DNA from 3 places in the Leclercia sp. LSNIH3 genome. Region 3 is predicted to be linked to each of the others. Evidence: predicted binding sites of a transcription regulator. Region 3 holds the regulator's gene; each other region holds the start of a gene.

Evidence for each region. The regulator PurR, encoded in region 3, represses purine synthesis genes. The targets are predictions, from matches to a motif close to CANGCAAACGTTTGCNTG.
Region 1: the regulator PurR is predicted to act here: its motif matches at 1,219-1,236, upstream of tusA (sulfurtransferase TusA).
Region 2: the regulator PurR is predicted to act here: its motif matches at 5,810-5,827, upstream of purM (phosphoribosylformylglycinamidine cyclo-ligase).

Annotation. Positions count from the first base shown of each region.
Region 1 covers NZ_CP026387.1:2,740,063-2,749,957, forward strand. Annotated here, with positions in the region: gene C3F35_RS13220 (DcrB family lipoprotein) at 1-183, opposite strand, end outside; gene C3F35_RS13225 (7-cyano-7-deazaguanine/7-aminomethyl-7-deazaguanine transporter) at 256-921, opposite strand; gene tusA (sulfurtransferase TusA) at 1,296-1,538, shown strand; gene C3F35_RS13235 (TRAP transporter substrate-binding protein) at 1,857-2,828, shown strand; gene C3F35_RS13240 (TRAP transporter small permease) at 2,841-3,350, shown strand; gene C3F35_RS13245 (TRAP transporter large permease) at 3,361-4,647, shown strand; gene zntA (Zn(II)/Cd(II)/Pb(II) translocating P-type ATPase ZntA) at 4,737-6,923, opposite strand; gene C3F35_RS13255 (lysoplasmalogenase) at 7,000-7,626, opposite strand; gene C3F35_RS13260 (DUF2500 domain-containing protein) at 7,755-8,114, shown strand; gene C3F35_RS13265 (DUF1145 family protein) at 8,179-8,460, opposite strand; gene rsmD (16S rRNA (guanine(966)-N(2))-methyltransferase) at 8,444-9,046, opposite strand; gene ftsY (signal recognition particle-docking protein FtsY) at 9,183-9,895, shown strand, end outside.
Region 2 covers NZ_CP026387.1:3,724,621-3,734,515, reverse strand. Annotated here, with positions in the region: gene bepA (beta-barrel assembly-enhancing protease) at 1-750, shown strand, start outside; gene arsC (arsenate reductase (glutaredoxin)) at 761-1,120, shown strand; gene C3F35_RS18130 (DnaA inactivator Hda) at 1,156-1,857, opposite strand; gene uraA (uracil permease) at 1,953-3,242, opposite strand; gene upp (uracil phosphoribosyltransferase) at 3,337-3,963, opposite strand; gene C3F35_RS18115 (6-phospho-beta-glucosidase) at 4,180-5,610, opposite strand; gene purM (phosphoribosylformylglycinamidine cyclo-ligase) at 5,890-6,927, shown strand; gene purN (phosphoribosylglycinamide formyltransferase) at 6,924-7,565, shown strand; gene ppk1 (polyphosphate kinase 1) at 7,785-9,845, shown strand; gene ppx (exopolyphosphatase) at 9,849-9,895, shown strand, end outside.
Region 3 covers NZ_CP026387.1:331,589-341,483, reverse strand. Annotated here, with positions in the region: gene cfa (cyclopropane fatty acyl phospholipid synthase) at 1-985, opposite strand, end outside; gene punC (purine nucleoside transporter PunC) at 1,262-2,458, opposite strand; gene punR (DNA-binding transcriptional activator PunR) at 2,574-3,506, shown strand; gene purR (HTH-type transcriptional repressor PurR) at 3,503-4,528, opposite strand; gene cydH (cytochrome bd-I oxidase subunit CydH) at 4,824-4,913, shown strand; gene C3F35_RS01640 (MFS transporter) at 5,078-6,244, shown strand; gene sodB (superoxide dismutase [Fe]) at 6,283-6,864, opposite strand; gene C3F35_RS01630 (C40 family peptidase) at 6,987-7,790, opposite strand; gene grxD (monothiol glutaredoxin 4) at 8,128-8,475, shown strand; gene rnt (ribonuclease T) at 8,521-9,171, opposite strand; gene gloA (lactoylglutathione lyase) at 9,268-9,675, opposite strand; gene C3F35_RS01610 (alkene reductase) at 9,759-9,895, opposite strand, start outside.

The DNA.
Region 1 (9,895 bases), 2.4 Mb from region 3:
CTGATCGGTCATGTCCGCCGGCAGAGAGAAGCTGAGTTTGCCATCCATCAGGCTGACCGGTTGACCCGTCGCGTTGCTTTCAGCAGACGCAGCCTGAGCAGGCGTTTTAGTGTCGCTGTTATCACAGGCTGCCAGCCCCATCACCAGCAGGCCAATCCCGACATATTTAACCAGATTGCGCATTGAATTCTTCCTTTCGATAAACGGCCATAACGGCGCATCAATCCATCTTATCACAACTGTTAAAGGGAACCTTTAACCAGCCTGTAATGCTGAGATTTCAGATTTATCCGCGAATCTTTTCAGCAACATATTCAGCAGTACGCCGTACATCGGCAGGAAGAAGACCAGGCTGATAAGCACCTTAAAGGCATAGTCCACGAGCGCGATTTCCATCCAGTGTTGCGCCATAAAGGCATCCGGGCTGCGCCAGAAAGCGATAAAGAAAAAGGCCAGGGTATCGCTGACGTTGCCAAACAGCGTGGAGGCGGTCGGTGCCATCCACCAGCGATGGTTCTGCCGCAGACGGTTAAACACATGCACATCGAGGATCTGCCCCAGCGCATAGGCCATAAAGCTGGCGGCAGCGATACGCGCAACGAACAGGTTGAAGTGCGTCAGCGCCTCAAAGCCCTGCCAGCTGCCCATATAGAACAGGGAGGAGATCACGTACGAAATAAACAGCGCCGGGAGCATGACGGCAAAAATAATGCGTCGGGCCAGCGGGGCACCAAAGATACGTACGGTGAGATCGGTCGCAAGGAAGATAAACGGGAAACTGAACGCGCCCCAGGTGGTATGAAAACCAAAAATGGAGATTGGCAGCTGCACCAGATAGTTACTGGAGGTGATCACCAGCAGATGAAAAAGGGAAAGCCAGAACAACGCTTTTACGCGCTGCGATTGAGAGAACTGCGTCATATTGTGACCTTTTTAACGTTGGGGTGAGGGAACCCAATATGAACCTGGCTTATCAGGCTATTTTATTCACCATTCTGAATCCGGGCAGTGCTCATCAAAACGCGTTGGCGTTTTGAACGTCGCTTGTAGCGGCCCAAAGGGCGAGCGAAGCGAGTAAATCCTTACGTACTCTCTGTACGCTTCGGTTTCTGTGCGCTGTCCGTCTCCTGACTGGCTTCAACAATAGCGGTTGATGGGCCTGGGTCGGAAAACCGCCGCATGATACTGCTTTCACTCCGCTTTGCAATGGCTAATTTTCACGCAATCGTTAACCTGGTTTGCTTTGCTCTGTACGCGGCGTAAACTACTGCCGTTTTTATCTGGACGAGACCACGATGACCGATCTGTTTACCCACCCGGACCACACCCTTGATGCTCAGGGTTTGCGCTGCCCGGAACCCGTCATGATGGTGCGCAAAACCGTGCGCAATATGCAATCCGGCGAAACCCTGCTGATCATTGCTGACGATCCGGCGACCACCCGCGATATCCCCGGTTTTTGTACCTTCATGGAACATGAACTGCTGGCGCAGGATACCGGGGCGCTGCCGTACCGTTACCTGTTACGCAAGGGCTAAACCTGCCGGGCGGTGTGCGACCTGATGCCCTCATCCCAACGCTCTCCTTCAGGGAGAGGGCGCAAATCCTGAAACGGCAACCTGAGGTTGCCGTTTTGCATTGACCCTGGCGAAGCTGCCACCCGGCATGTTGATGCTTGCGCGAGCCTGGGGTTGCCATTTCGTTTGACCTTCATCACCAATTTGAACCGCCATTTCAATATTTAGCGCTTTTTGTGAGGCGCTTCACCCTCACTTTCCAGGCCATAGGCTAGTTTTTAGACGTTCAAAAATAAAACAACGTTCCGATACTTACCTCACTACCCTGGAGTTGACTCGATGAAAACGACCCTCAAGCCGTTGCTGGCCGCTCTGTGCCTGTCTGCTTTTGCTGCCTCTGTGTCGGCGCAAACCATTAAAGCCGCCGATGTCCATCCTGAAGGCTACCCGAACGTGGTGGCGGTGCAGCATATGGGTGAAAAACTCAAACAACAAACCGACGGCAAGCTGGAGATCAAAGTCTTCCCCGGCGGCGTGCTGGGTGATGAAAAGCAGATGATTGAGCAGGCGCAGATGGGCGCCATCGACATGATTCGCGTCTCCATGGCCCCGGTAGCGGCGATCCTGCCGGATATCGAAGTCTTTACGCTGCCCTACGTTTTCCGCGATGAAGACCACATGCACAAAGTGATCGACGGCGATATCGGTAAATCCATCGGTGAGAAGCTCACCGCCAACCCGAAATCACGGCTGGTGTTCCTCGGCTGGATGGACTCCGGCACCCGTAATCTGATCACCAAAAACCCCGTGGTGAAACCGGAAGATCTGAAAGGGATGAAAATCCGCGTCCAGGGCAGCCCGGTAGCGCTGGCCACGCTGAAAGATATGGGAGCCAACTCAGTGGCAATGGGAGTGAGTGAAGTGTACAGCGGCATGCAGACCGGCGTTATCGACGGGGCCGAGAACAACCCGCCAACCTTCATCGCCCACAACTACATGCCGGTCGCCAAAAACTACACCCTGAGCGGCCACTTTATCACCCCGGAAATGCTGCTCTACTCCAAAGTGAAATGGGACAAGCTGAGCGCCGACGAGCAGGAAAAGATTAAGACCCTGGCCCGTGAAGCACAGATGGAGCAGCGCAAACTGTGGCAGGAATATAACAGTCAGGCGCTGGAAAAAATGAAGGCCGGCGGCGTGCAGTTCCACGACATCGACAAGGCGGTCTTTATCAAAGCAACAGAGCCGGTGCGTGCCCAGTATGGCGACAAGCATCAGGATCTGATGAAAGCCATCGCTGACGTTAAGTAACCCGGAGTTTCTATGTCCGAACTTTATCTAAAGTGGATGGACCGTCTCTACCTGCTGGCGATGGCCATTGCCGGGCTGTCGCTGCTGGTGATGACCATTGTGATCCCGATTGGCATCTTTTCGCGCTACGTACTTAACCGCGGTGAGTCGTGGCCGGAGCCGATTGCCATTATCTGCATGGTGACTTTTACCTTTATCGGCGCGGCGGTGAGCTACCGCGCCGGCTCGCATATTGCGGTGAATATGCTCACTGACAGATTGCCGGCCTCACTGAAAACGTTCTGCGCGCGCATGGTGGATCTGCTCATGCTGGCGATCTCGGGCATCATGTTCTGGTACAGCTACCTGCTGTGCATTGAGCTCTGGGAGCAGCCGGTGGCGGAGTTCCCGATCCTGACCTCCGGCGAAAGTTATCTGCCGCTGCCGATCGGATCGGCGGTGTTAATCCTGTTTGTGCTTGAGCGTCTGATGTTTGGCTCTCAGGAACATCGCCCGGTCGTGCTGATCGGCAACCACAGTTAAGGGGTGAACAATGGATGCATTTGTTTTGTTATTCACCCTCGCCATTCTACTGGCGCTGGGGATGCCGGTGGCCTTTGCCGTCGGGTTAAGTGCGGTGGCCGGGGCGCTATGGATTGACCTGCCGCTGGAGGCGCTGATGATCCAAATTACCAGCGGGGTGAATAAATTTACCCTACTGGCGATCCCGTTCTTTATCCTGGCAGGGGCGATCATGGCAGAGGGGGGAATTGCCCGTCGGCTGGTGAACTTCGCCTATATCTTTGTCGGCTTTATTCGCGGCGGACTGTCGCTGGTGAATATCGTCGCCTCGACCTTTTTCGGTGCCATTTCTGGCTCGTCGGTGGCGGATACTGCTTCCATCGGGACCGTAATGATCCCGGAGATGGAGAAGAAGGGCTATCCGCGCGAATACGCGGCGGCAGTGACCGCCAGCGGCTCGGTGCAGGCGATTCTGATCCCGCCCAGCCATAACTCGGTGATCTACTCCCTGGCGGCAGGTGGTACGGTGTCGATTGCCACGCTGTTTATCGCGGGTGTGCTGCCGGGATTGATCCTTGGGTTAAGTCTGATGGTGCTGTGCCTGTGCTTTGCGCGCAAGCGGGGGTATCCAAAAGGTGAAAGAGTGCCTTTTAAACAGGCGCTGAAGATCTTCTTCGATGCCCTGTGGGGGCTGATGACGGTGGTGATCATTCTTGGCGGCATTTTGTCGGGGATCTTTACCGCAACGGAATCCGCCGCGGTCGCCTGCCTGTGGGCGTTCTTTGTCACCATGTTTATCTATCGCGACTACAAGTGGAATGAACTGCCGAAGCTGATGTGTCGCACGGTGAAGACGGTGACCATCGTGATGATTCTGATCGGCTTCGCAGCGGCATTTGGCGCGGTGATGACCTACATGCAGCTGCCGATGCGTATCACTGAGTTCTTCACTTCGCTGTCGGACAACAAGTACGTCATTCTGATGTACCTCAACATCATGCTGCTGCTGATTGGCACCCTGATGGACATGGCGCCGATCATCCTGATCCTGACGCCGGTGCTGCTGCCGGTGACCAATTCGCTGGGTATCGATCCGGTGCATTTCGGGATGATCATGATGGTGAACCTCGGGATCGGGCTGATTACCCCGCCGGTAGGATCGGTGCTGTTTGTTGCCAGTGCGGTGAGCAAGCAGAAGATTGAGGCAGTGGTGCGGGAGATGCTGCCGTTCTACGGCATGCTGCTGGTGGTGTTAGGGATGGTGACGTACATTCCGGCGATATCGCTATGGTTGCCGCGAATGTTAGGGATGCAGTGATGTGTGCGGCCTGATGCCCTCACCCCGTCCCTCTCCCACAGGGAGAGGGTGCAAACACTAAAAACGGCAACCAGGTTGCCGTTTTGCTTTTATTTTCGACGTAACAACCTGAGCGCGTTCGCCGTCACTAATACCGTCGCACCGGTATCCGCCAGCACCGCCAGCCATAATCCCGTCATACCCAGCAGGGTGGTCACCAGGAAAATCCCTTTCAACCCCAGCGCAATGGCGATGTTCTGCCGGATATTGGCCCGGGTGGCGCGGGCGAGGCTTATCATCTGCGCCAGCCCGGTCAGACGGTTGTGGGTAAGTGCGGCATCGGCGGTTTCGAGTGCCACGTCGGTGCCGCTGCCCATCGCGATACCGATCGTGGCCGCTTTCATTGCCGGGGCGTCATTAATCCCGTCTCCCACCATCGCCAGCGGCGTTTCCGCATTTAATGCTGACACCGCCTGCACTTTATCGGCAGGCAGCAGCCCCGCCCGGAAATCCAGCGCCAGCTCATCGGCAATGGCGGCGGCCGCGCGCGGGTTATCGCCGGTCAGGATCACCCCCTGGACCCCGAGCTGATGCAGAGCCTGCACAGCCTCTTTCGCGTCGTCCCGCAGGGTATCACGCAGCGCAACCAGGCCTTTTGCCTCGCCATCCTGAACAACCATCACCACCGTCTGCCCGGCCTGCTCCAGGGTAGCGAGTTGCGCCGCAAAATGCGGGGCAGGGAATTTATCCGCAGCGCAAATGAGCACTTTGCTGCCTGCAACCTCGGCTTCAATCCCCGACCCCATCAGCGCCCGCTGTGCGGTAGCTGCCGGAACCGTCAGCCCGCGGGACTGCGCTTCACGCACAATCGCCTGGGCCAGTGGGTGAGTGGAGCCTTGTTCAACCGCGGCGGCCAGCGCGAGCAGGTCCTGCTCGTGGATCTGGTATGGAAAAATACCCGTTACCTGCGGCTTGCCGACCGTCAGGGTGCCGGTTTTGTCGAACGCCACATGCTGCACCTGCGCCAGTTGCTCAAGCGCCGCGCCGCCTTTGATCAGCGCACCCCGCCGGGCTGCCGCCGCCAGCCCGGAGGTAATAGCCGCCGGGGTGGAGATCACCAGTGCGCACGGACAACCAATCAGCAGCAGGGTCAGCCCTTTGTAGATCCAGCCCGACCACGGCGCGCTGAACAGCAGCGGCGGCACCACGGCCACCAGCAGCGCAACCAGCATAATTGCCGGGGTATAGATGCGGCTGAAGCGGTCGATAAAGCGCTCCACCGGGGCGCGGCGCTCTTCTGCCTCTTCAATCAGCTTCAGGATCCGGTCGATAGCGCTGTCGCCCGGTTCCGACAGCACGGTCAGCTGCACCAGACGATCCACGCTGGTGGCCCCGGCAGGGACTTTTTCACCTGCCGCGCGATCGACCGGAATAGATTCCCCGGTCAGGGCGCTTTCATCAAAGCTGGCGGTGGCAGTGAGCAGCGTCCCGTCGGCGGGCAGGCGTCCCCCGGCGGCAACCTCAATCACATCCCCCGGGCGCAGCGCGGCGATGGGTACGGTTTTGCGCTCGCCCTGTATCACCTGAATGGCGGTTTCGGGCTTTAGCGCCATCAGCGCGCTGACGCCTTTACGCGCCCGGCTTGCCGCCCAGCCCTCGAGCTGTTCGCCAATTAAAAACAGCAGCAGAACCATCGCCGCTTCTGCCGTGGCACCGATAAACAGCGCCCCGATGGCGGCCACGCTCATCAGCGTTTCAATGGCGAACCAGCTGCCGCTTTTCATCAGGCGCAGCGCCTGACGGGCCACCGGCCATAGCCCCACCAGGGTGGTGGCGATAAAGGCAAGGTTACCGAGCGGAGGGTTGAACTGGGTCAGGATCCAGCTTACGCCCATCAACAGAACAAGAGTGATGAGCGGCAGGTTGTCGCGCAGGAGCGAGGTTTTTTCGACCGGAGCATGTTCATTGCGCAGCGTATAGCCCGCCTTGACGACTGCCGCTTCGACCTGGGCGCTGACGTTGCTGTCCGCATTCACCAGCAGTTTTTCGGTGGCAAACAGAACCTGAACGTGATGAACGCCCGCCACCTGCCTGACGGCAGTCTCGACTTTGCGGGCGCAGGCCGCACAGTCCATGCCGTTGACCACCCAGCTGTGGCGGTGGCCCTCGACGGGCTGTACGGTTTCGGCCTGTACAGAGCGGCAATCCGCCGCGCAGCAGGGCTCTTTAGCGGGAAGGGGGGCGAGCTTAAGCGCCGAAAACTGCGGCACTTTTTTGGGTATTTCTGGAGTCGACATGGCACTCTCCGGTAATGATAACTTTCTCATTAACCGAAGCATACACTCTGGAGTCGACTCCAGAGTCAAGCGCTATTTAAATATACAGCGAACGCACAATCAGGAAGTGCCCGGCGAAGTAGCACGCGGCGGCAATGGCGTTATCGGCGCGGAAGCGGCGGCGATAGTGGCTACCCAGCCAGACAATATTGCCCAGCAGCAACAGCGTGGCGCCGATGAAGGCCGACAGAGCCGGTGCCGTCGGACGGAAGAACCACAGTTCGCCCGCCAGCCAGACCATCACCAGCGTCATGGCGATAAAGGTACACACCGCCCAGCGCAGCTCCTCCAGACGCGACCAGATCACCGCAATCAACAGCGCACCAATCACCAGCAGCGCCAGCGGCAGCGGCCAGAAGAACGAAAGCGTCATCTGGCTGGCGAAGTAGATGGTATAGAGCAGGTGCGATAAGAAAAATGCCCCTACGGCATACAGCAGACGCTGACGCGGCAGCAGGGTCAGGGCATCACCGGCCAGTGACGCGCAAAGCCCGGCGAGCACCAGGTAGCTGATAGCATTAAACATTGGCGCCTGCCAGGCCAGCAGCAGGAGCAGTAACAAGGTGACGGGTTTAAACACCCAGCGCTGCCAGGCTGGACCACGGTAGGACGCATCGACATATAACCATGCGGAGAAACAGACAGCGATAAATGACCAAAGCATATTAAGTCCCTGTATCTGTTATTGTTGAATAAACAGTTTCACTTCAGTGTAGTGGTGCAGACGGGCCAATAGCAATGCACAGCGCGGCACGCTATTCTGATTTCAGCCTGGTCTTATAGGATGGTTCAATGAGCAAGATGCCGCTTTTTTTTATTATCGTGCTGGCAATCATCGTGATTGCCGCCTCGTTCCGCTTTGTGCAACAGCGCCGGGAAAAGGCGGATAACGACGCCGCTCCGCTGCTGCAAAAGCGCGTGGTGGTGAGCAATAAACGGGAAAAAGTGCTCAACGATCGTCGTTCACGACAGCAGCAGGTGACGCCTGCGGGCACCGCCATGCGCTATGAAGCGAGCTTTAAGCCGGAAAGCGGCGGTCTGGAGATGACTTTTCGCCTCGACGAGAAGCAGTACCATCAGCTAACGGTGGGGGATAAAGGAACGTTGAGCTACAAGGGATCGCATTTTGAGGGATTTAAGATCGCGCCGTGATTTTCTCCTGGAGAGGAAGCTCGATCGGTTCCCTCTCCCTATGGGAGAGGGTTAGGGTGAGGGCTTATTTCTTCGCCTGCGCCTTAAACTTATTCATCCACACCAGCAGCTCAAACACCCCAAAAATGAATACCCGCAGCTGCTGCCAGCCGGTCATCTTCGGGCCGTCTTTTGGCATACCGTTTTTCAGCATTACCATCTGCAGGGCATGCATAAACGAGGTAAAAATCAGCGCCACGTTGACGAAGATATTCATCGGCCGCGGGAAGGGGTGAACGAGGTTGAGCAGCAAAAATGCCCAGACCCCGATCATCAGCAAACGGCCCAGATTAATCAGTACCGGCATCAGTCTCTCCTTGTGATTGACGGTGATAAAGACGATAGGCGACCTGTCCGGCCACTTTTTCCCGGTGCAGATCCCAGTGGGCGGGCACCGGCGGTAAACCGTTCTCTACCTCACTCTCGACGTAGATTAGCGCATCTTCTGCCAGCCAGCCGTTGTTTTCCAGCAGCGTCAGCGTCTCTTCAAGCAGCCCTTTACGGAACGGCGGATCGACAAACACCACATCGTGCGGCGTGCCTGCCTGCGCAAGGAAGGCGAGGGCGTTAGTATTGACCACTTTGGCATTGGTCGCTTTCAGCGAGGCCAGGTTTTGCTGAAGCTGTTGGGAAACGCTGCGATCCATCTCCAGCAGCGTGGCGCTGGCGGCGTAGCGCGACAGGGCTTCAAGCCCAAGCGCGCCGCTTCCGGCGAAGCAGTCCAGGCAACGGGCATCTACCATTGAAGGTGCCAGCCAGTTAAACAGCGTTTCGCGCACGCGGTCGGTGGTGGGGCGCAGGCCGGGGCTATCCGGGACCGGCAGTTTACGGCCTCGCCACTGGCCGCCGATAATGCGTATCTGGCCCGCTGCGGCACGGTTGGGTTTCTTCATATCTTTGCTCGGGTACACCAACGGCCTGCGTTTGCAGGCGGTGATGTGCGTTAAGTTAAGTGATAAACTATTTCATCATTTTTTTAGCTTCCATGTATATAGCGCCAGTAATTAACCGCGAGGGGTGTAGTCGCAGATGGCAAAAGAGAAAAAACGTGGCTTCTTTTCCTGGCTGGGCTTTGGTCAAAAAGAGCAGGAAACTGAGCAGCAAAACGAAGAACAACAGATCGCCGAACAACAGCCCGCGGTTGTTGAACAGCCGCAGCCAGAAACCCCTGTTGAGACCGTCGCTGACGTAGAAGCAGAAACGCCTGCCCACAGCAAAGAAGAGACTGACGCCTTCGCTGAAGAGGTGGTTGAGGTTACTGAGCAGGTCCAGGAAAGCGAAAAACCGCAGCTGGTGGAGCCGGAGCCTGTGGCCGTGGAGCCGGAGCCTGTGGCCGTAGAGCCAGAGCCAGAACCGGTCGCCGCGGTAGTGGAAGAGAGTGTTGAGCCGGTCGCCGAGGTGGAACCACCGCAGGCGGTTGAACACGAAGAGTTACCCCTGCCGGAAGAGATCCTCAACGAGATTGAGGAAGCGATCCCGGAAGAGTACCTGCCAGAGACCGAGGTTGAAGAACCCATCAGCGATGAAGAGCTTGAAGCTCAGGCGCTGGCGGCCGCGGCGGCAGAAGAGGTGGTCGTCGTCGTCCCGGTAGCCGAAGAGGACGAACCGGTCGAAGAGATTGTCCAGGAGCAGGAAAAACCGACCAAAGAAGGTTTCTTCGCGCGCCTGAAACGCAGCCTGATCAAAACCAAAGAGAACCTAGGTTCAGGATTTATCAGTCTGTTCCGCGGCAAGAAAATCGA
Region 2 (9,895 bases), 1.4 Mb from region 3:
CCACCGGAAATTTTGCTGACCCACCCCCTGCCGGAGAGCCGTCTGTCGGACGCCCGTAACCGCGCCAACCAGATGCGTCCGGTAGTGGTGCAGTCCTCGGAAGATTTCTACATGGCGAAGGTCAGAAGCCTCGGTATGTACAATTCCGGGCGCAACCAGCTGACCAACGATCTGCTGGATGCGCTGGCGAAAGGCAATGTGCGTGAACAGCGTGCGGCCCAGTATGGCCGGGCATTGCAGGCGATGGAGGCTAGCAACTATGATGAGGCCCGCAAAAATCTTCAGCCACTGCTGACCGCAGAGGCCAACAATGCCTGGTATCTCGATATGGCGACCGACATCGATTTAGGGCAGAAAAAAGCCCAGGATGCGATCAACCGTCTGAAAGGTGCCCGGGACTTGCGCACCAATCCAGTGCTGCAACTCAACCTGGCGAATGCTTACTTACAGGGTGGACAGCCGCAGCAAGCCGCGACGCTCCTCAACCGCTACACCTTCAGTAATAAAGATGATCCTAACGGCTGGGATCTGCTGGCCCAGGCGGAAGGTGCCCTTGGCCATCGCGATCAAGAGCTGGCAGCACGCGCCGAAGGCTATGCCCTGGCCGGGCGTCTGGACCAGGCCATCTCCCTGCTGAGCAGCGCCAGCTCGCAGGTGAAACTCGGTAGCCTGCAACAGGCCCGTTACGATGCCCGCATCGATCAGTTGCGCCAGCTGCAGCAGCGCTACCGCCCGTATGAAAAGATGTAAAGGAGAAAAGATGTCAGACGCGGTCACTATCTACCATAACCCCCGCTGCTCAAAGAGCCGCGAAACCCTGGCCCTGCTGCAATCGAACGGCATTGAGCCGCAAGTGGTGCTCTATCTGGACACGCCCCCGGATACCGACACCCTTCGCACACTGTTAAGCCAGCTGGGAATGCGCAGCGCCAGAGAGTTAATGCGCCAGAAAGAGGAGCTTTACAAAACGTTGGGGCTGGCTGACAGCGCGCTCAGTGAAGAGGCATTACTACAGGCGATGGTGGATAATCCGAAGCTGATCGAGCGCCCAATTGTGGTGGCAAACGGCAAAGCGCGCATTGGCCGCCCACCTGAACAGGTGCTGGAGATTGTGCAGTAAACATGGAACAGCCCGGCAGCCTGTGCGCGCCGGGCCTACAGATTGAGGATATCTTTCACAAAGGGAATGGTGAGCTTCCGCTGGGCGGTGATGGAAGCCTTGTCCAGCTGATCGAGCGTCATAAACAGGGTACGCATCTCGCGATCCAGCCGCTTCAACAGAAAACGCCCCACGTCTTCCGGCAGTTCAAAGCCCCGCAACCGCGCCCGCAGCTGCAAAGCCTGCAGTTTATCTTCATCCGAGAGCGGCTGTAATTTGTAGATTTGCCCCCAGTCGAGACGCGAGGCCAGATCGGCAAGCCCGAGATTTAGCTGTCGCGGTGGACGATCGCCGGTGATCAGCAGCCGGGTTTTCCCGGACTCCAGAATGCGGTTATAGAGATCAAAAATCGCCATTTCCCACAGCTCATCCCCCGCCACGCATTCGATATTGTCGATGCAGACCAGCGACAGCTGTTCCATTCCGTCGAGCACTTCTGGCACGAACCAGGTGCGTTTATCCAGCGGCACATAGCCGACCGCATCCCCGCGCTGCGAGAGTTCGGCGCAAGCTGCATGCAGCAGATGGCTGCGCCCCGCGCCTTCGCGTGACCAGATATAGATGTAACCGCTGTGCTCCTGGCGCAACACGTTTTGCAGTGCAGCCAGTAAAGAGGGGTTATCACCCGGCCAGAAACTCGCGAAAGTTTCGTCGTCGGGAAGATAAAGTGGCAAAGAGAGCTGTGCCGGTGCGTTCAGAAATACCTCAACCAGGTCTTACTCGGAATCGGCCCAGAGTTTAACACGGAACAAGCGGGGAGAGAACCGGGCGGATCGGCCGCCCGGTTAGACGATCAATGAGAGACTTTTTCTGTCTCTTCCGCGTCCAGAACCACTTCTTCCGGGCGCAGAATGGAGATCACTTTGAAGATCAGGGCGAGGCCGATACCCACAATGGTCGCCAGCGCCATGCCTTTCAGCTCCGCTGCACCAATGTGAACCTTGGCTCCGCTGACGCCAATAATCAGGATCACGGAGGTCAGGATCAGGTTCTGCGCTTTGCTGTAATCGACTTTAGACTCGATCAGAACGCGGATACCGGAAGCACCGATTACCCCGTACAGCAGCAGCGAAACACCGCCCATTACCGGCACCGGGATGATCTGGATCGCCGCCGCCAGTTTACCCACGCAGGAGAGCAGAATGGCAATAATTGCCGCGCCGCCGATAACCCAGGTGCTGTAAACGCGAGTAATGGCCATGACGCCGATATTCTCACCGTAGGTGGTGTTTGGCGTGGAGCCGAAAAAACCGGAGATAATGGTCGAGAAGCCGTTGGCAAACATTGAACGATGCAGACCCGGGTCGCGGATCAGGTCGCGCTTGACGATGTTCGCCGTGACCACCAGGTGACCGACGTGCTCGGCAATAACCACCAGCGCCGCCGGCAGGATGGTGAAGATGGCAAACCACTCAAAACGCGGGGTATAGAAGGTTGGCAGAGCAAACCAGTGAGCCTGCGCGATTGGCGTCGTATCGACCACGCCCATGGCGAAGGAGAGCGCATAGCCCGCCAGCACGCCAATCAGGATCGGGATAATCGCCATAAAGCCACGGAACAGCACCGAGCCAAAGACCGTCACGCCCAGGGTGACCAGCGAGATGATAATGGTTTTGGTATCCGGCGACTGACCGTCGGCAGGCAGCAGGCCCGCCATGTTTGCCGCCACACCGGCTAACTCAAGCCCGATGACGGCAACGATTGCGCCCATTGCCGCAGGCGGGAACATCACATCCAGCCAGCCCGTACCGGCTTTTTTCACAATGAAAGCAACGAGGCAGAACAGCACGCCGCACATAATGAAACCGCCCAGCGCCACTTCATAGCCTAAAGGCAACAGCAACAGTACCGGCGAGATAAAGGCAAAGCTCGAACCCAGATAGGCCGGGATTTTACCTTTACAGATGAAGAGGTACAGCAGCGTTCCGATGCCGTTAAACAACAGCACGGTGGCCGGGTTAATGTGGAACAGGATTGGCACCAGCACGGTTGCGCCAAACATCGCAAACAGGTGCTGCAAACTAAGCGGGATTGTCTGTAAAAGTGGCGGTCTTTCACTCACCCCGATAGCACGGCGCGTCATAGTGTTTTCCTCAAGTGTTGTTTGCTTTTAACGGTTGGTTTTTTTATTCAAAAAAAAGCCGACTATCAAAGTCGGCTTCTTTTTCGTTTATCACTTACTTAGTACCAAAAATCTTATCACCGGCATCGCCGAGGCCCGGGATGATGTACCCGTGCTCGTTCAGACCCTGATCAACAGACGCAGTGTACAGCTCCACGTCCGGGTGCGCTTTTTCCAGCGCGGCAATCCCTTCCGGTGCGGCAACCAGTACCAGCACCTTGATGCTGCTGCAGCCCGCGTTTTTCAGCAGATCGATAGTGGCGATCATCGAACCACCGGTGGCCAGCATTGGGTCAACGACCAGCGCCATACGCTCGTCGATGTTGGAAACCAGCTTCTGGAAATACGGCACTGGCTCCAGCGTTTCTTCGTTACGGTAGATACCGACCACGCTGATACGCGCGCTCGGGACGTGCTCCAGCACGCCTTCCATCATGCCCAGACCCGCACGCAGGATTGGCACAACGGTAATTTTTTTGCCTTTGATCTGCTCAACCTGTACTGGGCCGTTCCAGCCTTCAATGGTCACCGTTTCGGTTTCCAGATCGGAGGTTGCTTCATAAGTCAGTAAGCTGCCAACTTCAGAAGCCAGTTCACGAAAGCGCTTAGTGCTGATGTCATGCTCACGCATCAGGCCCAGCTTGTGTTTAACGAGTGGGTGTTTCACTTCCACAATCTTCATTCTCTTTCTCCTTCGGGTGGCAGCCACAAAAAAAATCGCCGGATTATACCGCTTTTTTCAGACTGCGCCATACCCATCTTGCTTGACCGGGATCAACCAAAGTGAATAACAGGCTGCAGAGAGTATAAAAGAGACAAAAAAAACCGGAGGGGGATCTCCGGCCTTTATGCGGGGTTTCGCCGGGTGGCGCTGCGCTTACCCGGCCATGTCACAGAGCTACAGCGTCTCGCCGTTGCTGGCGATCACCTTCTGATACCAGGCAAAGGATTTTTTCTTACTGCGATTCAGCGTGCCGTTGCCTTCGTTGTCTTTATCGACATAGATAAAGCCATAGCGTTTTTTCATTTCGCCGGTACCGGCAGAGACCAGATCGATACAGCCCCACGGGGTGTAGCCCATCAGCTCCACGCCATCCTCCACTACCGCTTTTTTCATCTCGCGGATATGGGCGCTGAGATAGTCGATGCGGTACTGGTCGTTCACCGTGCCGTCGCTCTCCAGCACATCGATAGCGCCAAAACCATTCTCGACGATAAACAGCGGCAGCTGGTAGTGATCCCAGAACCAGTTCAGGGAGTAGCGCAGCCCCACCGGGTCAATCTGCCAGCCCCAGTCCGATTTCTGTACGTAGGGGTTGGAGACCAGGCTTTTGCTCTCGTCGTAATCCAGTTGCGGGTTATCCGCCGTCGCTTTGGTGGCAAACGACATGTAATAGCTGAAGCCGATGTAATCCACGCAGCCCTGTTTCAGCGCCGCTTTATCCTCTTCGGTGATATCCAGCTCAAAACCACGACGGGCAAAGTAGTTCAGCAGATGCTGTGGATAGGCACCGCGCACGTGTACGTCGGTGAACCAGTAGCGGCGGTGCATGGCATTCATCGCCATCATCATGTCGTCCGGGGCGCAGGTCAACGGGTAGATAGGACACATAGCAATCATGCAGCCAATCCGCAGGGACGGGTTGATGTCACGTCCGGCTTTTACCGCCAGCGCGCTGGCCACCAGCTCATAGTGCGCCGCCTGGAACATCACCGGCTCGCGATCTTCGCCCGGCTGGTATTTCAGGCCGGAATTGGTGAAGGGTGCGAAGTCTTCGTGGAAGTTGGCCTGGTTGTTAATCTCGTTGAAGGTCATCCAGTACTTCACTTTGTGCTGATAACGTTCAAATACCACGCTGGCAAAGCGCACAAAGAAGTCGATCAGTTTGCGGTTGCGCCAGCCGCCATATTCGCTCACCAGGTGATACGGCATTTCGAAGTGCGAGAGGGTAATAACCGGCTCGATGCCGTGCTTCAGGCACTCATCAAACAGATCGTCATAAAACTGCAGGCCTGCCTCGTTGGGCTGCTGTTCGTCACCTTTGGGGAAAATACGTGTCCAGGCAATGGAGGTGCGGAAGCATTTAAAGCCCAGTTCCGCGAACAGTTGGATATCTTCTTTATAACGGTGATAGAAATCGATGGCTTCATGATTGGGGTAGTTTTTGCCCGGCAGCACCCCGTCGGTAATTTCGCGCGGGACGCCATGTGCGCCTGCGGTCATCACATCTGCGACGCTTGGGCCCTTCCCGCCCTCTTGCCAGCCGCCTTCAAGTTGATGCGCCGCCACAGCGCCGCCCCACAGAAAACCCTCTTTGAATCCTGACATGCGATATCCCTCATTCAGCGTTAATTTTCGGCAAAAAAGAGTACAGAAACCGGTTTCAGTGAAATGATGTGCATTCAGCGAAGGGGTTGCAAGAAGAAGAATGTACCCGGTTTCATTTTCGTGAACGGGTTCAAGTTTGCGTAGCGAATCGCGATTTTTGCTGCATTTTCAGGGACCCGTTTTTCTGTTGCAGAATAGGCTCGCAAACGTTTGCCTGGACTGTTAGAATTGCGCCGATTTTTCTTACAATCGCAATGCAATCGCGTGGGGACTTGAGCCGTGACCAACAAAACTTCTCTCAGCTACAAAGATGCCGGTGTAGATATTGACGCAGGTAATGCGCTGGTTGACCGTATCAAAGGGGTAGTTAAAAAAACCCGCCGCCCGGAAGTAATGGGTGGGCTGGGAGGATTCGGCGCCCTGTGCGCGCTGCCGCAAAAATACCGTGAACCGGTTCTGGTCTCGGGCACCGACGGCGTAGGCACCAAGCTGCGTCTGGCGATGGATCTGAAACGCCACGACACCATCGGTGTTGATCTGGTTGCCATGTGTGTTAACGACCTGGTGGTTCAGGGTGCTGAGCCGCTGTTCTTCCTCGACTACTACGCGACCGGCAAGCTGGACGTGGACACCGCAGCCAGCGTGATCAGCGGTATCGCTGAAGGCTGCCTGCAGTCTGGCTGTGCGCTGGTTGGCGGTGAAACCGCTGAAATGCCGGGGATGTATCACGGCGAAGATTACGACGTAGCCGGTTTCTGCGTGGGCGTTGTCGAGAAGTCCGAGATCATTGACGGCAGCAAAGTGACCGACGGCGATGTGCTGATTGCCCTGGGTTCCAGCGGCCCACACTCCAACGGTTACTCGCTGGTGCGTAAAATTGTCGAAGTCAGCGGCTGCGACCCGCTGACGACCGAACTGGAAGGCAAACCGCTGGCCGATCACCTGCTGGAACCTACCCGTATCTACGTGAAATCCATCCTGGAACTGATCGCGAACGTGGACGTTCACGCTATCGCCCACCTGACCGGCGGCGGCTTCTGGGAAAACATCCCACGCGTATTGCCGGACAACACCCAGGCCGTGATCGACGAATCCTCCTGGCAGTGGCCAGCGGTGTTCAACTGGCTGCAGGATGCCGGTAACGTTAGCGACCACGAAATGTATCGCACCTTCAACTGCGGCGTGGGGATGTTGATCGCCCTGCCAGCCAGCGAAGTGGACAATGCCCTGGCGCTGCTGCAGGCGAAAGGTGAAAACGCGTGGAAAATCGGTATCATCAAGGCTTCTGATGCCGAACAGCGTGTGGTCATTGAATGAAAAATATAGTGGTGCTCATTTCCGGTAACGGAAGTAATTTGCAGGCTATCATCGATGCCTGCAAACAGAAGAAAATCAACGGCACCCTCCGCGCAGTATTCAGTAACAAGGCCGATGCGTTCGGCCTTGAGCGCGCCCGCGAAGCGGGCATTGCCGCGCATGCGCTCAGCGCTTCCCAGTTTGCCAGCCGCGAAGCCTTTGACCGCGAACTGGTGCAGGAGATCGACGCCTACGCCCCGGATGTGGTGGTGCTGGCGGGCTATATGCGGATCCTCAGCCCGGCGTTTGTAGCCCACTATGCCGGACGTCTGCTGAACATCCACCCTTCCCTGCTGCCAAAATATCCTGGCCTGAATACTCATCGTCAGGTGCTGGAGAATGGCGACGCGGAGCACGGCACCTCGGTTCACTTTGTCACTGACGAACTGGACGGCGGCCCGGTGATCCTGCAGGCGAAAGTGCCGGTGTTTGAAGGCGACAGCGAAGAGGATGTTACCGCCCGGGTTCAGGCCCAGGAGCACGCCATCTACCCGCTGGTGGTGAGCTGGTTTGTGGATGGCCGCCTGGCGATGCGCGACGGCACCGCCTGGCTGGATGGCTCGCCGCTACCTCCACAAGGCCATGCGGCCGAAGAGTAATCTTTTGTCGGGTAGGCTTTGCTTACCCGGTCTCTCTGAATATAGGTCCGCGCAAACAAAGCGCCGACGGGCAATGCCGCCAACCCTCTATTATTCTTCAAGAAAAAATTTAACTGTCATACTTTTCTGACACAGTTGGACATATAGTGGAAATGCTCGCCATAATAAAGGCGAGACGGATTTACCACGTCCTGTGATTGAACTGGAGTGTGAGTAGTAATGGGTCAGGAAAAGTTATACATCGAGAAAGAGTTAAGCTGGTTAGCATTCAACGAGCGCGTGCTTCAGGAAGCAGCGGATAAAAGTAACCCGCTGATTGAGCGCATGCGTTTTCTGGGGATTTACTCAAACAACCTGGACGAGTTCTACAAAGTTCGCTTTGCTGAACTGAAACGCCGAATCATCATTAGCGAAGAGCAGGGTTTAAACTCGAATTCGCGTCATCTGCTTGGCAAGATCCAGTCCCGAGTGCTAAAAGCCGATCAGGAATTTGACAGTCTGTATAACGAATTGCTGCTGGAGATGGCACGCAATCAAATCTTCCTGATCAATGAGCGACAGCTTTCGGTCAACCAGCAGAGCTGGCTACGCCACTATTTCAAACAGTATCTGCGCCAGCACATCACCCCCATTCTGATTAACCGTGAAACCGATCTGGTGCAGTTCCTGAAGGATGACTACACCTATCTGGCGGTAGAAATTATCCGCGGCGACAGCATTCGCTATGCGCTGCTGGAGATCCCGTCAGATAAGGTGCCGCGCTTCGTCAATCTGCCGCCGGAAACGCCGCGTCGTCGCAAGCCGATGATCCTGCTGGATAACATCCTGCGCTACTGTCTGGACGACATCTTTAAAGGCTTCTTCGATTACGACGCGCTGAACGCCTATTCCATGAAGATGACCCGTGACGCCGAGTACGACCTGGTGCACGAGATGGAAGCCAGCCTGATGGAGCTGATGTCCTCCAGCCTTAAGCAACGTCTAACCGCCGAGCCGGTGCGCTTTGTGTATCAGCGTGATATGCCGGACGCGATGGTCGAGATGCTGCGTGAAAAGCTGACCATCTCCCGCTACGACTCCATCGTGCCGGGCGGTCGCTATCACAACTTTAAAGACTTTATCGGCTTCCCGAACGTCGGCAAAGCCAACCTGGTGAACAAGCCGCTGCCGCGCCTGCGCCATATTTGGTTCGATAAGTTCCGCAACGGCTTCGATGCCATTCGCGAGCGCGACGTCCTGCTCTACTATCCGTACCACACCTTTGAACATGTGCTGGAGCTGATGCGTCAGGCATCGTTCGATCCCAACGTGCTGGCGATCAAAATCAACATCTACCGCGTGGCGAAAGACTCCCGCATTATCGATGCGATGATTCATGCCGCCCATAACGGGAAGAAAGTCACCGTGGTGGTAGAGTTGCAGGCACGCTTCGATGAAGAGGCCAACATTCACTGGGCGCGCCGTCTGACCGAAGCGGGCGTACACGTGATCTTCTCGGCCCCGGGGCTGAAGATCCACGCCAAGCTGTTCCTCATCTCCCGTAAAGAGGGGGATGATGTCGTGCGTTATGCCCACATCGGTACCGGCAACTTTAACGAGAAGACGGCGCGAATTTACACCGACTACTCGCTGCTCACCGCCGATGCGCGCATCACCAACGAGGTGCGCCGGGTCTTTAACTTCATTGAGAACCCGTATCGTCCGGTCAGCTTCGACTACCTGCTGGTATCGCCGCAAAACTCTCGTCGCCTGCTGTATGATATGATCGACAAAGAGATTGCTAATGCCCAGAACGGCCTGCCGGCTGGCATTACGCTGAAGCTCAACAACCTCGTCGATAAAGGGCTGGTGGATCGTCTGTATGCAGCGTCCAGTTCCGGGGTTCAGGTCAATCTGCTGATCCGCGGTATGTGCTCCCTGATCCCCGATCTGGAAGGCATCAGCGAAAATATTCGCGTCATGAGCATCGTTGACCGCTATCTTGAACACGATCGCATCTATATTTTTGAGAACGGTGGCGATAAACGCGTTTACCTCTCTTCCGCAGACTGGATGACGCGCAACATCGATTATCGAATCGAAGTGGCGGCACCGCTGCTGGACCCGCGATTGAAGCAACAAATTCTTGATATCATCGATTTATTGTTAAGCGATACTGTAAAAGCACGTTATATCGATAAAGAACTGAGCAACCGCTATGTGCCGCGCGGCAATCGCCGTAAAGTACGGGCACAGCTGGCGATTTACGACTATATCAAATCACTCGAGCAACCCGATTAACCTATGCCGATAAACGATAAGACCCCACGACCGCAGGAATTTGCTGCAGT
Region 3 (9,895 bases):
GGAAACGTTCATGCCATGCCATCAACGTCGTATCGTAGTCAGCGCCAAAATTATGCCAGTCCTCCATCACAAAATGGGGTTCACTGGCATTTGCAATCTGGCGAACAGAAGGTAAACAGCCATTCGGAAAGATGTATTTATCGATCCACGGGTCAACGCGATGATCGGTTTTCTGTGAACCTATGGTGTGCAACAGAAACAGACCATCCGGCTTCAGGTTATGGTCCACGACTTCGAAATAGGTGCGGTAGTTCTTTGGTCCGACATGTTCGAACATCCCCACGGAGACGATACGATCAAACTGATCGCGCAGGTCGCGGTAATCCTGCAGCAGAATGGTGACATCCAGACCGGCACAGCGCGCCTGCGCCAGACGTTGCTGCTCCGCTGAAATGGTCACGCCCACCACGCTAACGCCGTAATGTTTAGCCATAAACTCAGCCAGACCACCCCAGCCGCAGCCGATATCCAGCACCCGCATGCCGGGTTTAAGCTGCAATTTTTCGCAGATAAGACGGAGTTTATCCTGCTGCGCCTGTTCAAGGGTGGTCGCCTCTTTCCAGTAACCGCAGGAGTATTGCATAGTGGGGTCGAGCATCCGGCTGAACAGGTCATTACCCAGATCGTAATGCTCTTTACCGACGATCCAGGCGCGTTTTTTACTTTGCAGGTTGAACAGGCGAGCAGTGGCGATCCGAAGCGTATCCTTCAGGTGGCTGGGCAGTTGCGTTTCCAGGCCAGCGCGTAAGACGTTATGGAAAAAAATATCCAGCCGCTCGCACTCCCACCAGCCGTCCATGTAGCTCTCGCCAAGACCCAGCGAGCCTTGCTTCAGGACGCGTTTAAAAAAATCCGGGTGTTTAACCTGTAGATCGGAGGATGCCGGGCCGTTGATGGTGATACCTGCGCGGCTCAGCAATTCATTGACTATACGGAACCAGTCATCGTTCCGTATGCTGACTTCTTCTATACACGATGAACTCATAGCTTCTCCATCACCTGATGTAATCAGAATCCATAAACAGCGTAGATGCTCTTTATGGAGAGTGATAAATCTCACGGGAACCGTGAGGCTAATATCCGACGTAGAACAGAGGAAGGGAGGGGACCCTTGCCGAAAGGCCATCCATGGAGAAACGGGAGCACTCCGGCTCCCGTTAATACATAATATTTTAGTATTTATCAGAACGCTTCAGTCAGTATAGGACTGATATCGCACTGATTCAACAGGGTATCGTTAGCAAGCTAACGGCTTATTTTGTTATACCCGGGTCGATTCAGCTTGCAGACTATTATCCTGCTGATCAGCACGCACATACTGCATCCGATAGCCAAGCGCCGCCAGCACCACGGTTGCCACCATCACGCTGGTGGTGGTCAGCAGTGGGGTGGCAATCAGCCACGACACCAGCAGACTCGCCAGGAAGCAGAGGCCGAGCTGTAACGTGTTTTGCAGGGCAGCGGCACTGCCCGTCGCCTGTGGGAAAGGACGCAGTGCCTGCGCCACCACAATCGGGTAGATTGCACCGTTCGCCACCGCCATCAGGCAGAAGGGGATCAGCAGCTCTGCCAGGCTCGCGCCCGGAATAAACCCAACCGCCCAGGTGCCGATTACGCTAAGGGCAAACAGACCCAGCAGCCACGGCAGCATCTGATGCCCCTGCCATTTTTGCAGCGCGGCGCGACAGCCATAGCCACCAATCAGGAACGCAATAGTCTGCGGCACATAGCTCAGGCCAATCACCGCCGGGCTGTAGCCCATGTCGCTAAGAATAAACGGCGAGCCGGTCAGCCAGGCGAAGAAGCTCGCTGAGCAGGCGGCGTAAATCAGCACGTTCCCGCGGTAGGTGCGCGAACGTAACAGCGATAAAAAGGTTACGCGTTCTTTGGGTTGCTCATTTTTGACCGTCGCTGGCTTCAGGCTTAAGGCCGGGATCATCAGTACCAAAGTGATCACAAACAGCACGGCGAAAATTGCCTGCCAGCTAAAGTGGGCGAGGATCCAGCTACCGAGCAGCGGTGCCAGGGCCGGAGAAAGCCCGACCAGCGGCATGATGGTGGCGAAGATACGGTTGGTGCGCGACGCCGGGTAATAATCGGTGACCAGTGCCTGCCAGGTGACCGCCGCAGCGCAGACGCCTACCGCCTGGATAAAGCGCAGCACCAGCAGCCAGGTCGCATCGCGAACCCACAGCATGCCGAGGCAGCCGAGGGCGAAAATGGCTAAGCCCGCCAGAAGTACCGGCTTACGTCCGAAGCGGTCGGACATCGGTCCCCACAGCAACTGGGCAAAGGCAAACCCGGCCAGAAACAGGCTCAGGCTGGCGCTGATCGCAGCCGCAGGGGTTTGCAGATCCGCCTGCATAATCGAGAAGGCAGGCAGATACATATCGGTGGCAAGAAAGCCCAGCACGCTTAAGCCGCCGAGCCAGACTAAAAATCCTTTCCCGGGTTTCACTGTTTTATTTTCCTTATGGGCGCAGGTTGTCATTGCCGCAAAGTGTAGGGAGTGCAAACAGGCTTGTGAAACGCTAATATTTGGCGGTTGCGTTCAAAAATTTTGCAGGCAGAAAATGTGGTCAGAATATTCTCTTGAAGTGGTGGATGCGGTCTCGCGTAACGGCAGTTTCAGCGGTGCTGCGCAGGAGTTGCATCGCGTACCTTCAGCCATCAGCTATACCGTGCGTCAACTGGAGGAGTGGCTGGCAGTGCCGCTGTTTGAGCGTCGCCATCGCGATGTGGTTCTCACCCCGGCCGGGCTGTGGTTTCTGAAAGAGGGGCGGTCTGTTATCAAAAAAATGCAGATCACCCGCGAACAGTGTCAGCAGATCGCCAATGGCTGGCGGGGGCATATCTCTATTGCGGTGGACAACATTGTTCGTCCCGAGCGCACCCGCCAGATGATTGTCGATTTTTACCGCCACTTTTCTGACGTTGAGCTGCGGGTTTCTCAGGAGGTCTTCAACGGCGTCTGGGATGCGCTGGCAGACGGCAGGGTTGAGATGGCGATAGGTGCCACGCAGGCGATCCCGGTAGGTGGCCGCTATGCGTTCCGCGATATGGGAATGCTGAGCTGGTGCTGCGTGGTGGCCAGCCATCATCCTCTGGCTGCTCTGGACGGGCCGATCAGCGACGATATTCTGCGCAACTGGCCGTCGCTGGTACGAGAAGATACCTCCCGCTCACTGCCGAAACGGATCACCTGGCTGCTTGATAACCAGCGGCGAATTGTCGCGCCGGACTGGGAATCGTCCGCCACATGCCTCTCGGCAGGATTGTGCGTGGGCATGGTGCCGGTTCATTTTGCCCGCCCGCAAATAGCCAGCGGGAAATGGGTAGAGCTGGCGCTGGAGAATCCCTTCCCGGATGCGGCGTGCTGCCTGACCTGGCAACAAAACGATATGTCACCGGCCCTGGAATGGCTGCTGGATTATCTGGGAGACAGTGAAACGATGAACAGGGAGTGGCTGCGGGAGCCAGAGGTGCTGGCTCCCGGAGAAGATTAACGGCGATAGTCGCGGAACGGACCATCCGCAACGGAACGGCGTTCAATCAGGCGCGGATGCACTTCAATTGACTGGGACTCTTCGCGCTTGTTGACGATACGGTCCAGCAGCATGTTGAAGGCGGTCTCCCCCAGCGAATCTTTTGGCTGGTGGATGGTGGTCAACGCCGGGGTAAAGAAGCGCGCGTTGCGCACGTTATCATACCCGATCAGCGAAACGTCCTGCGGGACGCGCAGGCCCATCTCATCGGCGGCACAGAGCGCACCCATGGCCATAATATCCCCGCCACAGAAGATGGCAGTAGGGCGCGGGCTTTGGGAGAGGATCTGCTGCATTGCGCGGTAGCCGGACTCCGGTTCAAAGTCGCCCTGCACGATCCAGCTCTCTGGCACGGTAATCAACGCTTCTTCCATGGCTTTCATAAAGCCCGCCAGACGGCCGGCACCGGTGTTGCGCTCCAGCGCGCCCGGGATCACGCCGATTTCGCGGTGACCGCGTTCGATGAGGTAACGACCGGCCATGTAGCCGCCTTCAAAGGCGTTATCGATCACCGAGTCGGTGAAGTCGGCCTTCGCTTCGCCCCAGTCCATCACCACCATAGGAATATTGCGATACTCTTCCAGCATAGACAGCAGCGATTCTGGGTATTCGGAACACATCACCAGCAGACCATCGACGCGCTTTTGCGCCATCATCGACAGATAAGCCCGCTGTTTTTCGAGGCTGTTCCACGCGTTGCCGAGGATAAGGGTGTAGCCTTTCTGGAAGCAGTTCTTCTCTACCGCTTCAATGATTTCTGCGAAATAGGGCGCTTCGCTGCTGGTCGCCAGCAGGCCGATCGATTTCGTGTGATTGACCTTCAGACTGCGGGCCACGGCGCTAGGTGAGTAATGCAGCTCTTTAATGGCCGCCCAGACATTATTTCGGGTCTCTTCCGCGACAAAGCGGGTTTTGTTAATAACATGTGATACGGTTGTAGTGGAAACGTTTGCGCGTTTCGCCACGTCTTTAATTGTTGCCATCAGATGTCACTCCAGACCATATCTAAGCTCCTGAAAAACCGGTAGGTAAACGTTTGCCTTCACTCGCCCTAATTGCGCAATTTGAATTGCGGTACGCCGGGAAAACGACACAGGACGTCAGGAGGGGGTCAATGGCCGGTACGCTAATAAATTTAGCGTGGAATTTTGTCTTATCTTGGCCAAAAGGGGAAGAGCAAAAAACGATATCAATCTAAATCCAGCAAGATTTTTACCCTGAACTGTGTAAAAATGAGCAGGCTCACTCTTCATAGGGTGATTAAAAGGAGAAAAATTGATGAGTACCGATCTTAAGTTTTCGCTGATTACCACCATTATTGTTCTGAGTCTGATTGTCGCCAGCGGTCTGGTTGCGGCACTGCACTGATTGATGCGGGAGAGGCAGCTCTCCCTCGTTCCTTTACGCTGATTGTTACGCGCCCTGCAAAAATCTTTTGCTAAATTGTTAACTTCTCATTTTTTGTGATTGATGTCATGCTTTCGCCTTCATTGTTCTGTGTCGCCCGACGACACGGTGTCTGGAGTTGAAGTATGAGAATCAATTTTCCGCTGCTGGCCCTTGCCATCGGTGCCTTTGGTATTGGTACCACCGAATTTTCGCCGATGGGTCTGCTGCCGGTTATCGCCCGAGGGGTAGATGTTTCTATTCCCGCGGCAGGTATGCTGATCAGCGCCTATGCCATCGGGGTGATGGTGGGGGCACCGCTGATGACGCTGCTGCTGTCGCATCGGGGCCGCCGTAACGCCCTGATCTTCCTGATGGCGATCTTTACTGTCGGCAACGTGCTGTCGGCGCTCTCCCCGGACTACACCACCCTGATGCTGTCACGTATTCTGACCAGCCTGAACCATGGCGCATTCTTTGGCCTCGGATCGGTGGTGGCAGCCAGCGTGGTGCCAAAGCATAAGCAGGCCAGCGCCGTAGCCACCATGTTTATGGGGCTGACCATCGCCAATATTGGCGGCGTGCCTGCCGCAACCTGGATGGGTGAGGCGATTGGCTGGCGCATGTCCTTCCTGGCCACCGCGCTGCTGGGCGTGGTGTCGATGATGGCGTTGTTCTTCTCTCTGCCTTCTGGCGGTGCGGGTGAAAAGCCGGAAGTGCGCAAAGAGCTGGCGGTCCTGCTGCGTCCACAGGTGTTATCAGCCCTGCTGACCACCGTCCTGGGTGCCGGTGCGATGTTCACTCTTTATACTTATATTGCCCCGGTGCTGCATGACCTCAATCAGGCGACGCCAGCCTTTATCACCGCCATGCTGGTGCTGGTTGGCGTCGGTTTTTCCCTCGGCAACTATCTGGGCGGCAGGCTGGCTGATAAGTCCGTAACCGGCACCCTGAAAGGCTTTTTACTGCTGCTTATCGTGATCATGGTGGCGATTCCGTGGCTGGCGCGGAATGAGGTGGGCGCGGCCGTGGCGATGGTGATATGGGGTATGGCGACCTTTGCGGTGGTCCCCCCGTTGCAGATGCGCGTTATGCGCGTAGCCAGCGATGCGCCAGGGTTATCTTCTTCGGTGAATATCGGTGCCTTTAACCTGGGGAATGCGCTGGGGGCGGCGGCCGGTGGGGCGGTTATTTCCAGCGGAATGGGTTACAGCTTCGTTCCGGTAATGGGGGCGATCATTGCCGGTCTGGGGCTTATTCTGGTCTTGGCCTCCGGGCGAAAACAACCTGAACCGGTTTGCGCGACCAAGTAAAAAAAATAACGCCGAAGGAGTTACCTTCGGCGTTTTGTTTATGCCGCGAAGTTCTTCGCAACAAACTCCCAGTTTACCAGCGCCCAGAAGTGCTCCAGGTAATTTGGGCGCGCATTACGGTAATCGATGTAATACGCATGTTCCCAGACGTCAACGGTCATCAGCGGGGTGGCGCTGGTGGTTAATGGCGTCCCGGCGTTGGAGGTGGAAACGATAGCCAGCTTGCCGTCCGCTTCTTTGACCAGCCAGGTCCAGCCTGCGCCAAAGTTCTTCACCGCCGCATCAGTAAACTTCGCTTTAAAATCCGCAAAGCTGCCGAATGCAGCAGTAATGGCTGCCGCCAGCTCGCCCGTTGGCTCGCCGCCTGCATTGGGTGCCAGGCAGTTCCAGTAGAAGGTGTGGTTCCACACCTGAGCGGCGTTGTTAAACACGCCGCCTTCGGAGGTGCGTACGATCTCTTCCAGGGTTTTCCCTTCGAATGCGGTGCCGCCGATCAGGTTGTTCAGGTTGGTGACATAGGTCTGGTGGTGTTTGCCGTAGTGATATTCCAGGGTCTCCGCCGAAATATGCGGGGCCAGGGCGTCTTTTGCATACGGTAATGCAGGTAATTCAAACGACATTGCTACTCTCCTTATTATAGTGATCCATTTAATAGCCATACTAAATGAAGGGATAGAGTAGCAAATTGAAAGGCCATGCAAAAGAGGAACTTACCCCGCCAGCGTACTGGCGGGGCAGGGGATTAACGGAGGGTGTTGGCCTTCATTACGCGACGCGCGCCGACGTAATGACGCTGCCAGTAGTCTTCGCTGAGGGAAGTAATCTGGATGTCCTGGCCGGTGCGTGGCGACTGAATAAATTTGCCATTGCCGACGTAGACGCCGACATGATCCGCCGTACCCCGACCCTGGGTGCGGAAGAACACCAGGTCACCGCTCTCCAGCTCACCGCGATCGACCGGTGAGGCGTCACGCAGGTGGTACATTTCGTTAGCGGTACGTGGAATGCGGAATTTAACCAGATCTTTATAGGCGTAATAAACCAGGCCGCTGCAGTCGAAGCCGGTACGCGGCGACGAGCCACCCCAGCGATAAGGTTTACCAATCTGGCCCATCAGTTTATTCATTGCCGTTTTCTGGGCTTTTTGCACCCGGACTTTATGCGCCTCGGCAAGGGTGGTCGTTTTACTGGTTTTCACGCAGTGCGTTTTGCGCCCTTTACGGGTGGTGCATTTTTCTGTCACAACGCGGGAGGCGGTTTGCGTGGTTCGGCTGGCACTGCGTGAGGAGGTTCGGCTTTTTTTGCTGGAATTTGTTGACTGCGTTTTAGCGAGGCTTTTTTTAGTGCTGCTTTTTTTACTGGTGCTCTCTTTTTTTGTGGTTTTGCTGGTACTGCTTTTTTTCTTGGGTTCGGTTGCTTTTGCCAGATGCGTTTTATGCGCGGCAGAAGGCCGCGCCTGCTCTGAGGCGTTAGCCATCGGTGTGCAGGTGAGAGACGTAAACAGCAAGGCACAGAGCGTGATCGAGAATGTATTTATTCGCGCCACTGGGCAATCCCCTGGTAATAGCAGGTTATAAATAAACCTGCGTATGATTTACAAAACTCGTCGATTCTAATCTATAAAAAGGCCCGACGTTAATAAACTTTTTGCATCTAAAACCACGTTTCGTTAGCTAGCGCAAAAATATCACTCTTTCACCTGGGCATTTTGTGTATTAGCTGAACAAAACCGCAGGTAATCGCGCGATAAGGTCGTTTCTGAATGCAACTTTAAGGGACGCGCGGTAAAATCATATAAGTGACAAAAATGTTATTTTCCGTTGTCGGTCTGAAACGCTACAATGTCAGACGATTGCCGTAACAGAAGTTTAAGGAAGCAAAACATGAGCACTACTATTGAAAAAATTCAGCAGCAGATTGCTGAAAACCCGATCCTGCTGTATATGAAAGGTTCTCCGAAACTGCCAAGCTGTGGTTTCTCCGCTCAGGCGGTCCAGGCGCTTTCTGCCTGTGGCGAGCGTTTTGCTTACGTTGATATTCTGCAGAACCCGGATATCCGCGCTGAGCTGCCAAAATACGCTAACTGGCCGACCTTCCCGCAGCTGTGGGTTGATGGCGAACTGGTAGGCGGCTGCGACATCCTGATTGAGATGTATCAACGCGGTGAACTGCAACAGCTGATCAAAGAGACAGCTGCGAAATACAAATCTGAAGAGCCAGGCGCCGAGTGATCCACCGGGCCAGGTAAATAAAAAGCGACCAGAAGGTCGCTTTTTTTATGCGTCGTTATCGGCTTCCGGCAGCGGCCAGCCACCGAGGCGTTTCCAGCGGTTTACGATTTCACAAAACAGTTCCGTTGTGCGCTCGGTATCGTAGAGGGCAGAGTGCGCCTGGGTACCGTCAAACTCAATGCCGGCAGTGATGCAGGCTTTCGACAGCACGGTTTGCCCCAGTGCCAGCCCGCTTAACGCGGCGGTATCGAAGGTCACAAACGGATGGAACGGGTTTCGCTTCAGTGAGGCGCGCTCCGCGGCGGCCATCATAAAGCTGTGATCGAAGGTTGCGTTGTGCGCCACCATAATCGCGCGGTTACAGTTCTGTTCTTTCATGCCCTTGCGCACCATTTTGAAAATGGCATGCAGCGCCTCATATTCACTGACCGCCCCGCGCAACGGGTTATGCGGGTCAATGCCGTTAAACGCCAGCGCCTCTGGCTGCAGGTTCGCCCCTTCAAAAGGTTCAACGTGAAAATGCAGCGTGGAGTCCGGCAACAAATCGCCCTGTTCATCCATTTTCAACGTGATGGCGGCAATTTCCAGTAGCGCATCGGTTTTGGCGTTAAATCCAGCGGTTTCGACATCAATGACTACAGGATAAAAACCACGAAAACGGTCGCACAGACCGGTAAGTTGAGCGTTATCGGACATCTGGATCTCTTACAAGGGGAAAAAAGCAGTGCGCATTATGGCAAATTTTGCAGTGAGATGCAGTAAAACAAAGGGCGCATGGCGCGCCCTCAAGGATCAGTTGCCCAGACCGCGGCCCGCGTCTTTGGCTTCGATCAGTTCGATTTTATAACCGTCTGGATCTTCGACAAAAGCGATCACCGTGGTGCCGCCTTTAACCGGACCCGCTTCGCGAGTCACGTTGCCGCCGTTGCTGCGGATACGCTCGCAAGCTTCTGCCGCGTTATCCACTTCCAGCGCGATATGACCGTAGGCGGTGCCCAGCTCGTACTGCTCAACACCCCAGTTATAGGTGAGTTCAATAACGGCTTCGTCGCTCTCCGGGCCATAACCGACAAACGCCAGGGAGTATTTGTACTCCGGGTTTTCGCTGGTACGCAGCAGGGTCATGCCCAGCACGTTAGTGTAGAACTCGATGGAACGTTGCAGATCGCCAACGCGCAGCATGGTGTGAAGTAGGCGCATATTATCCTCTTAGCTTTTTATCATCTTGAACAGAAACGATGTTTTAGTATAGCGGCGAAAGGTCGCCGCTATCAATGAAGGGATTATAAAGAAGGGTAGTCGGTATAACCTTCAGCGCCGCCGCCGTAGAAGCTCTCCGGGCGCTGCGGGTTCAGCTCGGCTTTGCGCTCCAGGCGCGCGACCAGGTCCGGGTTAGCGATATAGGCGCGGCCAAAGGCCA